Regions from separate parts of the Bacillus sp. THAF10 genome, predicted to be linked through region 2. Evidence: riboswitches for the same ligand, from Rfam matches in the RefSeq annotation. Region 2 holds a riboswitch; the other holds the start of a gene.

Region 1 (4,425 bases), 1.0 Mb from region 2:
CTGGAGATAGCAGAAATGTAATCATTGATTATGCTCACACGGAAGATGCAATTGGGAAAGTATTAGACAGCATTCGGATGTTTACGACCAATAAGATTATCTCCATTATTGGCACAGGTGGTGGAAGAGATAAAGACAAGCGCCCTAAAATGGGGAGAATTGCAACAGAGAAGTCAGACTTTGTCATTTATACAACAGATAACCCGCTTGATGAGCCTGGAGAAGAAATCGTCGAGATGATGGCAGCTGGCTCCGTTCATGACAACTATGAATGTATTCCTGATAGAGAAGAAGCCATTACCCGAGCGGTTGAACTTGCAGGGAGTGGTGATGTTATCCTTATAGCAGGAAAGGGACATGAAAATTATCAGTTAGTTGGAAAAGAAGTAGTCCCGTTTGATGAAAAAGAAATCACGTTAAATGCAGTAAAAGCCTTCCCATTAACAGATAAAATACCTACAACATAGATGATTGGAACTATTTACTGACTAGAAGGTTGGTTCACAAATACGTGAACCAACAGCTAGTCTTCTTTTTTGTATCTGATTTAAAAGATTGTTGGCAATTAACACTTTAAGCCATTTTAAACCACTTGGTTAAAACTTTCTCCACGAAAAGAACACGACAGCAACGTTGGTATAGAAATATTTTTGTAAAAAACACAAAGGATGGAAGCTTCTTGTTGAAAAAAACCCTTATCTTTTTCATTATTTTCATGATTGTAGTTGGTTGTGCAAAACAGACAGATCAGGCAGTAACCATAGTCGAAGAAGCACCTTTATTAGAGAGAGGTAAAGCAAGGAAAGAGTTTTATTGGTTAGATCAACATAATGTAACGGTAAGAAATGAATGGACACAGCGAGCGCATGAGGTCTCTGGACAAGTGTATGCAGAACCGACAGAATTCTCGGAATACGTTAGTGGTGTAAAAACAAAATTGGATACAAAAGATAAGGTAATTGCTCTTACCCTGGATGCTTGTGGCGGGGAGACAGGCAGCGGCTTTGACGAAGAGCTAATTCATTTCCTTATCACACATAACATTAAGGCTGATTTGTTTATTAATGCAAGATGGATAGATGCAAACCGCGACATTTTTCTAGAGCTCGCAGCAAATCCTTTGTTTACCATTCAAAATCATGGAACCGAACATAAACCTCTTGCCGTTTCTAGACGTAGCGCATGGGGGATAGAAAGTACTACTAGTAAAGAGGAAATTGTAGAAGAAATCATGGGAAATCAGTTAAAAATTTTTGAGCTGACAGGGAAGTTCCCGCAATATTATCGTTCTGGAACTGCCTTTTATGACGATGTTGCAGTAAAAATTGCAGAAGATCTTCATTTGGAAGTGGTGAACTTTGATGTGATTGGAGACGCAGGAGCGACATTTTCAAAAGAACAAGTAGTCGATTCCATGAAAAGTGCCACCGCAGGCTCCGTTATTATTTTGCACATGAATCACCCTGAAAGCGAAACCGCAGACGGTGTAAAGGAAGCTGTTTTAGAATTAATAAATTTAGGTTTCCAATTTGTTCATTTACATGAATATAGATTAAAGTAGTTTTACAGTTCTGTAACAAATGAAGAAGAAGCGCATATTCAATGTGCTACAGGTGACGATAAATTTGGGAGGTAAATAATCGTGACCTGTATTTTTCATTGTCTATTTTCCATTGTTCTATTGTTTAACGTTTCAGCTTGTCAGTCAAAAAACAAAGTAGAGAAGGCAAATGAGAAGTTTGAAGAACGTATTGTGGCAGAAGCTGAATTTGCACATAAATCAATAAAAAACTCGGTGAAATTCATCCATAAATCCCCTAAAAAGGAATTTCCAAAGAAGAAATCACAACTAATACCTGAATTCAAAAGCAGGGGCTTTCGGTGGCTTCGAATGAAGGAAGATGGTATTGACTTTCTTTAAAGGGGATTGCTATAATTGCAAAAAGCTAACACAACACACTGTCTAAATATAATTGTATAACTCTTATCCAGAGTGACTGAGGGAACAGGCCCGAAGACGTCCGGCAACCCTTCAAGAAAAATAATTTCTTGAGAAGGTGCTACATCCTGCAGACTAGTATGTCTGAAAGATAAGAGGAGATAAAAAAACTCTCTTCCTATCGGAAGGGAGTTTTTTTATTTGTATGATGTGATGTAAAAATGTATAGAAATGAGAGGAAATGATGTGAGTATAAAAGACATTCAAAAAGAAATTAGAACAGTCTCCATCGGTAAATTTAAAACAGAAAGTGGGGAAGAGCTTTCTGATGTAGTAATTGCTTATGAAAAAGTAGGAACTCCTACGCTGGGTACCATTCTTGTGTGTCATGCATTAACAGGAAATCATGTTTCAGTTGGGAATCAAGATAACCCGGGATGGTGGGGAGATTTTATTGGATCAGGGCTATATGTAGATACAGACAAATTTCAAGTAATCACGATGAATGTAATCGGGGGTTGTAATGGAACAACAGGACCTACATCGATAAATCCTGCGACAAGAAAACCATATGGTAGTGATTTTCCTGTCATTACCATCCGTGATATGGTGCATGCTCAGTATCAAGGACTAATAACTTTAGGCGTGAAAAATGTAAAAGCCATTATCGGTGGTTCCCTTGGCGGTATGCAAGTGTTGGAATGGGGAATTCTTTACCCTGATTTTGCTGAAATCATTGTTCCAATAGCAGTTACACCCTATTTTACTGATTATGCCCTTGCTTATAATGTAATTGGAAGGCAAGCAATCATAAACGATCCAGAGTTCGATAATGGCCATTATCAAGAAGGAGCAGTGATTAAAGGGCTTGAAATTGCTAGAATGGTTGGTCTTGTTACCTATCGTTCAGATACACTCTTTAATGAACGATTTAAAAGAGAAAAAAAACAAGAGCATGAATTTCAAGTGGACTCCTATTTAAAGTACCAAGGACAGAAATTTTCTCGTCGATTTGATGCAAATAGCTACTTACGATTGTTAAATGCCATGGATAAATTTGATATTGGAGACAACCGAAAGGGCTGGAAAAATGCGTTAAAAGAAATTTCAGCCACCGTTTGTTTTATATCCTTTAAAGGAGACTTGCTTTATCCGGGTTCGTTGGTTAGTAAAGCTGTAGCGTACCTTCAATCTATAAACAAGGATTCGACCCACCTTGAAGTAGAAACGATGTTTGGACATGATGGCTTTTTAGTTGAATTTGAAAAATGGGGAGACACCATTAAAAACCTCATCGAAAAAGATAATACTTGAATTTAGGATATCCCTTCTTTCCTACCTGCTTGTTTCATATATATAGACAAGCAGGTTTTTATTTTGGAGTTCGGCGGAAGGTGGGGCAACGGTGAAAAGAAGTTGGCTAAGTGCTTGTCAAATTGGTGCTGTTTATATAGGGACAATCGTAGGTGCAGGATTCGCTACAGGAAAAGAAATTGTTCAGTTTTTCACTCAGTACGGTTGGATTGGTTTTATTACGATTTTAATGAGTGGGATATTATTTATATGGCTTGGAACAAAAATGATGCTAATGGCAAGCCGAATAAAAGCTAATTCCTATAATGAATTCAATCAATACTTATTTGGAAAATCCGCAGGTGCATTTGTTAATCTGTTTATGCTAGTAATATTAATTTCAGTTGGTGCTGTGATGTTGTCTGGTGCTGGAGCAGTTTTTGAAGAACAGCTTGGCTGGTCCTATCAACTTGGGCTTTTGTTAACTGTGTTTCTTGCAGTAGCCGTTGTAATAGGAGGGGTCAAAGGGCTTGTTGGGGTAAATATTATCGTAGTACCTGTAATGATTTTATTTAGCTTGCTCATCGCTTGTCATGCAATTTTTGAGGATGGTCTAACTTTTATGACTCTAAAGCCGGTCTCAGAAGGAATGAAAGGTTGGCTGGCACCGTTTATGTATGTTGCTTTTAATCTTGCCATGGCACAGCCAGTACTTGTTCCGTTAGCAAAGGAAGCAAAGGATGAATGGGTCATAAAACGTGGGGGATTTCTAGGAGGATTAATCCTGTGCTTTATATTAATTTCCTGTCATATTTCCATTGCATCCTTACCAAATTTTCATACGTTTGAGATACCGATGGCTGAAGTGGTGAAGTTTGGAATGCTGTCCTTTTTCGGCATCTATGTATTCGTAATATATGGTGAAATCTTTACTTCTGTAGTTAGCGATATCTTTGGATTGCAGCGTCAGTTGGAAAGTATGTTGGGGATATCTAAATATCTGATAACTTTCGTGTTGGTCACCATCATTTATATGATTAGTCAAATAGGCTATGGCAGCCTGATTGAACATTTATACCCCTTCTTTGGCTATGTTAGTATGGCATTTCTGCTGTTATTAATTGTAAGAAAATAAACTCAAAATGTTAATGGAACTAGCACTAAAAGTAATAAATCAAATACCAGATGGGATA
Region 2 (4,425 bases):
GGGTAGCGAAAGGGAATGATGGTACATAAAAATAAATAAGAATTGTAGATGAATACTCCAGTTAGGATACGGTCAAGCTGCTCGGAAGTAACATATTGCTTAAACATGATGGTGAGTAGCAAAACAAGGAGAGTTGCAAGTGGACCTGCGAGGGAATTGATAACCCTTTGTGTCTTAGTCGGATCAGACTCTCTATCTCCTAACGCACAATACCCATAAAATGCCCACATAATATGAAAATGCATTCTTCCGATTTGGAAATTTTCATGGTTGTTTTCCGTTGGTCCAAGATACACTCGCGTATGCATTTTCGAGAATAAGACAACCGCCAAACCATGTCCAATCTCATGAATCAACACGGATACCGGAATAATAACTAAAAACAACAAGAGATAAAACATAAAGTAAAATTCCATCCTTCTCCCACCCCCTGTAGGTACATACGACTAAAATCAGGATTGGTTCCCAATAAATGGACATATTTCGCATTATTCAAAAGGAGCGGATGAACCATCCCTTCCTTTCCTTAAATATGGTAAAATAAAGATAACGATAAAGAGTGGGGGCTGGCAAGATGGGTAGGATTGCTTTTCTTATCATTTCAATTGCACTATTAGCTGGATGCAACATGGAAACGAAGGCTTCTGAGCCAACGCTTCAGATTTCATCGATGTCCGTCGGATTAGGTGGAAATGAGGATGAAACCGTACAATATGTCCGTTACTCCATGGTTCTTACATACAATGAAAGCTTAAAAATTAAAGAGGATACCCTAGAGCCCTTAGTTGCTGGGTGGATTGAAGAAAGAATGATAGATCATGAGGTGGAAACAGCAGAAAAACTGAGCAAAGATCAAATTAAACTAGAAGGAAAAGTAACCTTTGACCCCACAGGCCTTACAAAACGAGATATCATCACCTTTGAACAAATAGAAGACACCATTCAAGGCGTTATCTTTGAAACAACAACAGGGGAAAACTACCAAGGAGTCTACATCAACGAAGAAACCAAACTCCAAAGAATTGGAGACTGATTCATGGTTATATCAATAAAGCACGCCTTTCTTTATGGGAGGCGTGCTTTTGTTACTCCATTATCCATCTTATTAAAAACAATGTTAATAAAAATGTGATAACTATCTAGGATTATATTAGAATAAATAGAAATATATGCTAAATTTAAAATAGCGTTTTCTTCTAACCATTTTAAATGAAGGTTTAAATGGAAGTGATTTTCCATATTTATATGATATAGGAGTAACGCAGCAAATTATATATATAGGGAGGATAGGTAGGTTATGAGAAAAAAGCTTATCTTAATATTGCTATTATTACCTATTACTTATGGTGGCATTTATATATTTAATAGTCTCTCTGCAGATAAAGAAATATTTATTGATGGGAAGACAATTCCTTATGAAAATTTTGATGAAATGGAGAATGAGACACAACTTGTGGTAATTGGAAAAAAAATAAAAACAAATGAGACAATTATCAGTAAGGATCCAGAATTAGGCAGGATTATAGATGCTTATAGTATTGCAGATTTTAAGATTAGTAGAGTGATTAATAATAAAACGAATAATGATTTAAAAGATAGCGATGTAATAAAGGTGCTTGAACTAAGTGGCTCTTATAAAGATGCGTTTGGAGTTACAACCACGTTTCAATATGAGGATTATCAAGCCATAGAGGATAACAGAAATTATATTCTTTATTTAGATGAGAGTAGGTCCGATCCAGGAGTATACATTATCGGAGCAGTCAATTATGGAAAAATACCTTTAGATACTGAGAAGAAAGCTACACTTTTGGATAAAAAGGAAAACTATATTAACGAGAAGGTTAAAAGGATCCATAATCAAGCTAAAGAAAAATACAGAGAAGAAATTAACAATTTAAAATAGTAATAAATGAAAACCCTACAATAAGCTTCAATTTTTATTCTCCTTTAGGGGATGTTTTTTTTTGTATGAAAATATCTCCATTTAGCCAGACGACTCACAAGGATCATTCTCCCTTGCGAATAAACCACGAGAACCGTCCCCACATTTTTGTCAAAAAAATAGTTGACAATTCATATGAGTATGGTAGGATTATTTTTAATATTAATTGATTTTGAAAACTTCGAAAACTACAAACGCTTATCTAGAGCGGCTGAGGGACTGGCCCGTTGAAGCCCGGCAACCTGCGAAAAGCAAGGTGCCAATTCCAGCAGAATGGATATCCATTTTGGAAGATAAGGTGAGGATGATGAACCGCGCCTTTTCCAGTTGGAAGAGGCGTTTTTTCAATTGAAGCGAAAAGGAATGCAACACAAAAAAGGAGGCGGGCCTTATGAAACAAACCGAGTGGGAGGATGTCGTGTCCCATTTAGAACGAATGCTTCAATCCGTGAAATTTGGATCCATCACCCTTGTTGTACAGGATGGAAAGGTCATTCAAATTGAAAAAAACGAGAAGGTTCGCCTTCCTAAAAACAAATAGCGCTGACTAGACAAACTAGAGGCGGTCTTTTTACATGGCACAAGCTTGCATGTAAAAGGACTGCCTTTTTTTCATTGTTAGAAAGGAGCATAAAACGGCATGAGCAACGCTATTACCTATGAAACTTGGAAAGAAACCACATTGCCAGACTTTCCCGATAACAGCAGTACAAAAGGAGCAAAGGAGGTGCTGGAGTGGGCATTTACCACCTACAAAGAGAACGAGTTAATCTACGCTTCCAGCTTCGGGGCAGAGGCAATCGTTCTCATCGATCTTCTATCTCAGGTGAGGAAGGACGCCAATATTGTTTTCCTGGATACGGACCTTCATTTTCCAGAGACATATGAAGTAATCCAAAAGGTTGAAGCTCGTTACCCTGAGTTGCAAATTGAAAAGCGAAAGCCGGCACTGACCTTAGAGGAACAAGCGGCAAAACATGGAACGGCTCTTTGGAAACGGGAGCCATCCTTATGCTGCCAAATCAGAAAAGTCGAGCCACTGCATCAAGCATTAACTCCCAAAAAGGCATGGATTTCTGGTCTGCGCCGGGAGCAATCGCCGACGAGGGCACATACAAACTACTTAAACAAGGACGATAAATTTCAAAACATCAAAATTTGTCCGCTCATTCATTGGACATGGGACGAAACTTGGGAGTATATCCGATCGCATGATCTTCCTTACAACTCCCTTCACGATCAGGGCTACCCAAGCATTGGCTGTTTTCCCTGTACCCAGGCCGTCAGCGGCAACTCTGATTCTCGCGCAGGTCGCTGGGCAGGAAGCGGAAAAACCGAATGCGGCCTCCACACGAATTAATACGGCCCAAACAGTAAAGGAGGAACCAGCATGTTAATCACCATAGCCGTCATCGTTGGATTATTTTTCGCCATGAATATTGGAGCGAGCGGTGCGGCGGCGTCCATGGGAATCGCCTATGGATCTGGAGTTGTAACAAGAAACCGGGCATTATTGCTATGCGGAATTGCTGTCTTTTTGGGTGCATGGCTTGGTGGAGGGGAAGTGGTGAAAACGATGGGAAGCGGAATTGTACCGCAAAGTACCTTCTCTGTCGCCATTGCCCTAATTGTGATTGCATCCGCCGCCCTTTCGTTATTTTTAGCAAACATCTTCGGCATTCCGCTTTCCACAAGTGAGGTAACCGTTGGGGCAGTTGTAGGAGCGGGAATTGTTTATCAATCGGTTTTCGCCGGAAAGCTTGCGTGGATTGTATCCTTTTGGCTGTTGACCCCGGTGCTGGCATTTTTCATCGCAATTGCGGCAACAGCCTTTCTAAAAATAAGAACAATCGATCACTGGGTAAAATCTTCCCGTGCCGTTCCGATTTTAAGCGTGCTGGTCGTATTGATGGGGGGATTTGAGGCTTTTTCCGCTGGCATGAACAATGTTGCAAATGCAGTCGGCCCGCTTGTTGGCGCAGGCATTATGAGTACAGACCAGGGCATTCTCTGGGGAGGTTTATTTGTAGCAGTTGGTGCGCTACTGCTCGGCCAGCGCGTCCTCGAAACGAATGGCAAAAAAATTACAAAGCTGCGCCTAGAAGAAGGCTGCGTTATTTCTGGAACAGGAGCTGGAATCGTTACCGCAGCCTCCGTGTTTGGCATTCCGGTGCCACTCACACAAATCACCACCTCGTCCATTATTGGTATTGGCTTTGTCAAGGAGGGGCGAAGCGTTTTGAAAAAAGACATTGTGGTCCAGCTGCTCGTGGTGTGGGTCGTCTCCCCGGTGCTATCGATGGTGCTTTCCTATACGCTGATTCAGCTTTTAATAGAGCGTAATGTCTACCCAGTAATCGCCATGGTTGGCGTACTGATCTCGGTTTTCGGTGTGAGGTATTTGATGCTCCGTCCTTCCACCCAGCCAAAAATAAAGATGGACACCCATTCTTGACCAAGGCAACATCAAAATTTTATAA

Evidence for each region. A riboswitch is a leader RNA that binds a small molecule or an ion and turns the genes downstream of it on or off. The one in region 2 is predicted to bind S-adenosylmethionine.
Region 1: it holds a riboswitch for S-adenosylmethionine, as region 2 does, so the genes downstream of both, FIU87_RS07465 (homoserine O-acetyltransferase MetX) here and FIU87_RS02255 (YezD family protein) in region 2, are expected to answer to the same signal.

Annotation. Positions count from the first base shown of each region.
Region 1 covers NZ_CP045403.1:1,414,473-1,418,897, forward strand. Annotated here, with positions in the region: gene FIU87_RS07450 (UDP-N-acetylmuramoyl-L-alanyl-D-glutamate--2,6-diaminopimelate ligase) at 1-467, shown strand, start outside; gene FIU87_RS07455 (polysaccharide deacetylase family protein) at 680-1,561, shown strand; gene FIU87_RS07460 (hypothetical protein) at 1,643-1,921, shown strand; SAM riboswitch class I at 1,982-2,097, shown strand; gene FIU87_RS07465 (homoserine O-acetyltransferase MetX) at 2,171-3,253, shown strand; gene FIU87_RS07470 (YkvI family membrane protein) at 3,345-4,367, shown strand; gene FIU87_RS07475 (CPBP family intramembrane glutamic endopeptidase) at 4,370-4,425, opposite strand, start outside.
Region 2 covers NZ_CP045403.1:413,577-418,001, forward strand. Annotated here, with positions in the region: gene FIU87_RS02240 (site-2 protease family protein) at 1-416, opposite strand, end outside; gene FIU87_RS02245 (hypothetical protein) at 575-1,033, shown strand; gene FIU87_RS02250 (hypothetical protein) at 1,298-1,906, shown strand; SAM riboswitch class I at 2,141-2,245, shown strand; gene FIU87_RS02255 (YezD family protein) at 2,337-2,486, shown strand; gene FIU87_RS02260 (phosphoadenylyl-sulfate reductase) at 2,586-3,305, shown strand; gene FIU87_RS02265 (sulfate permease) at 3,336-4,400, shown strand.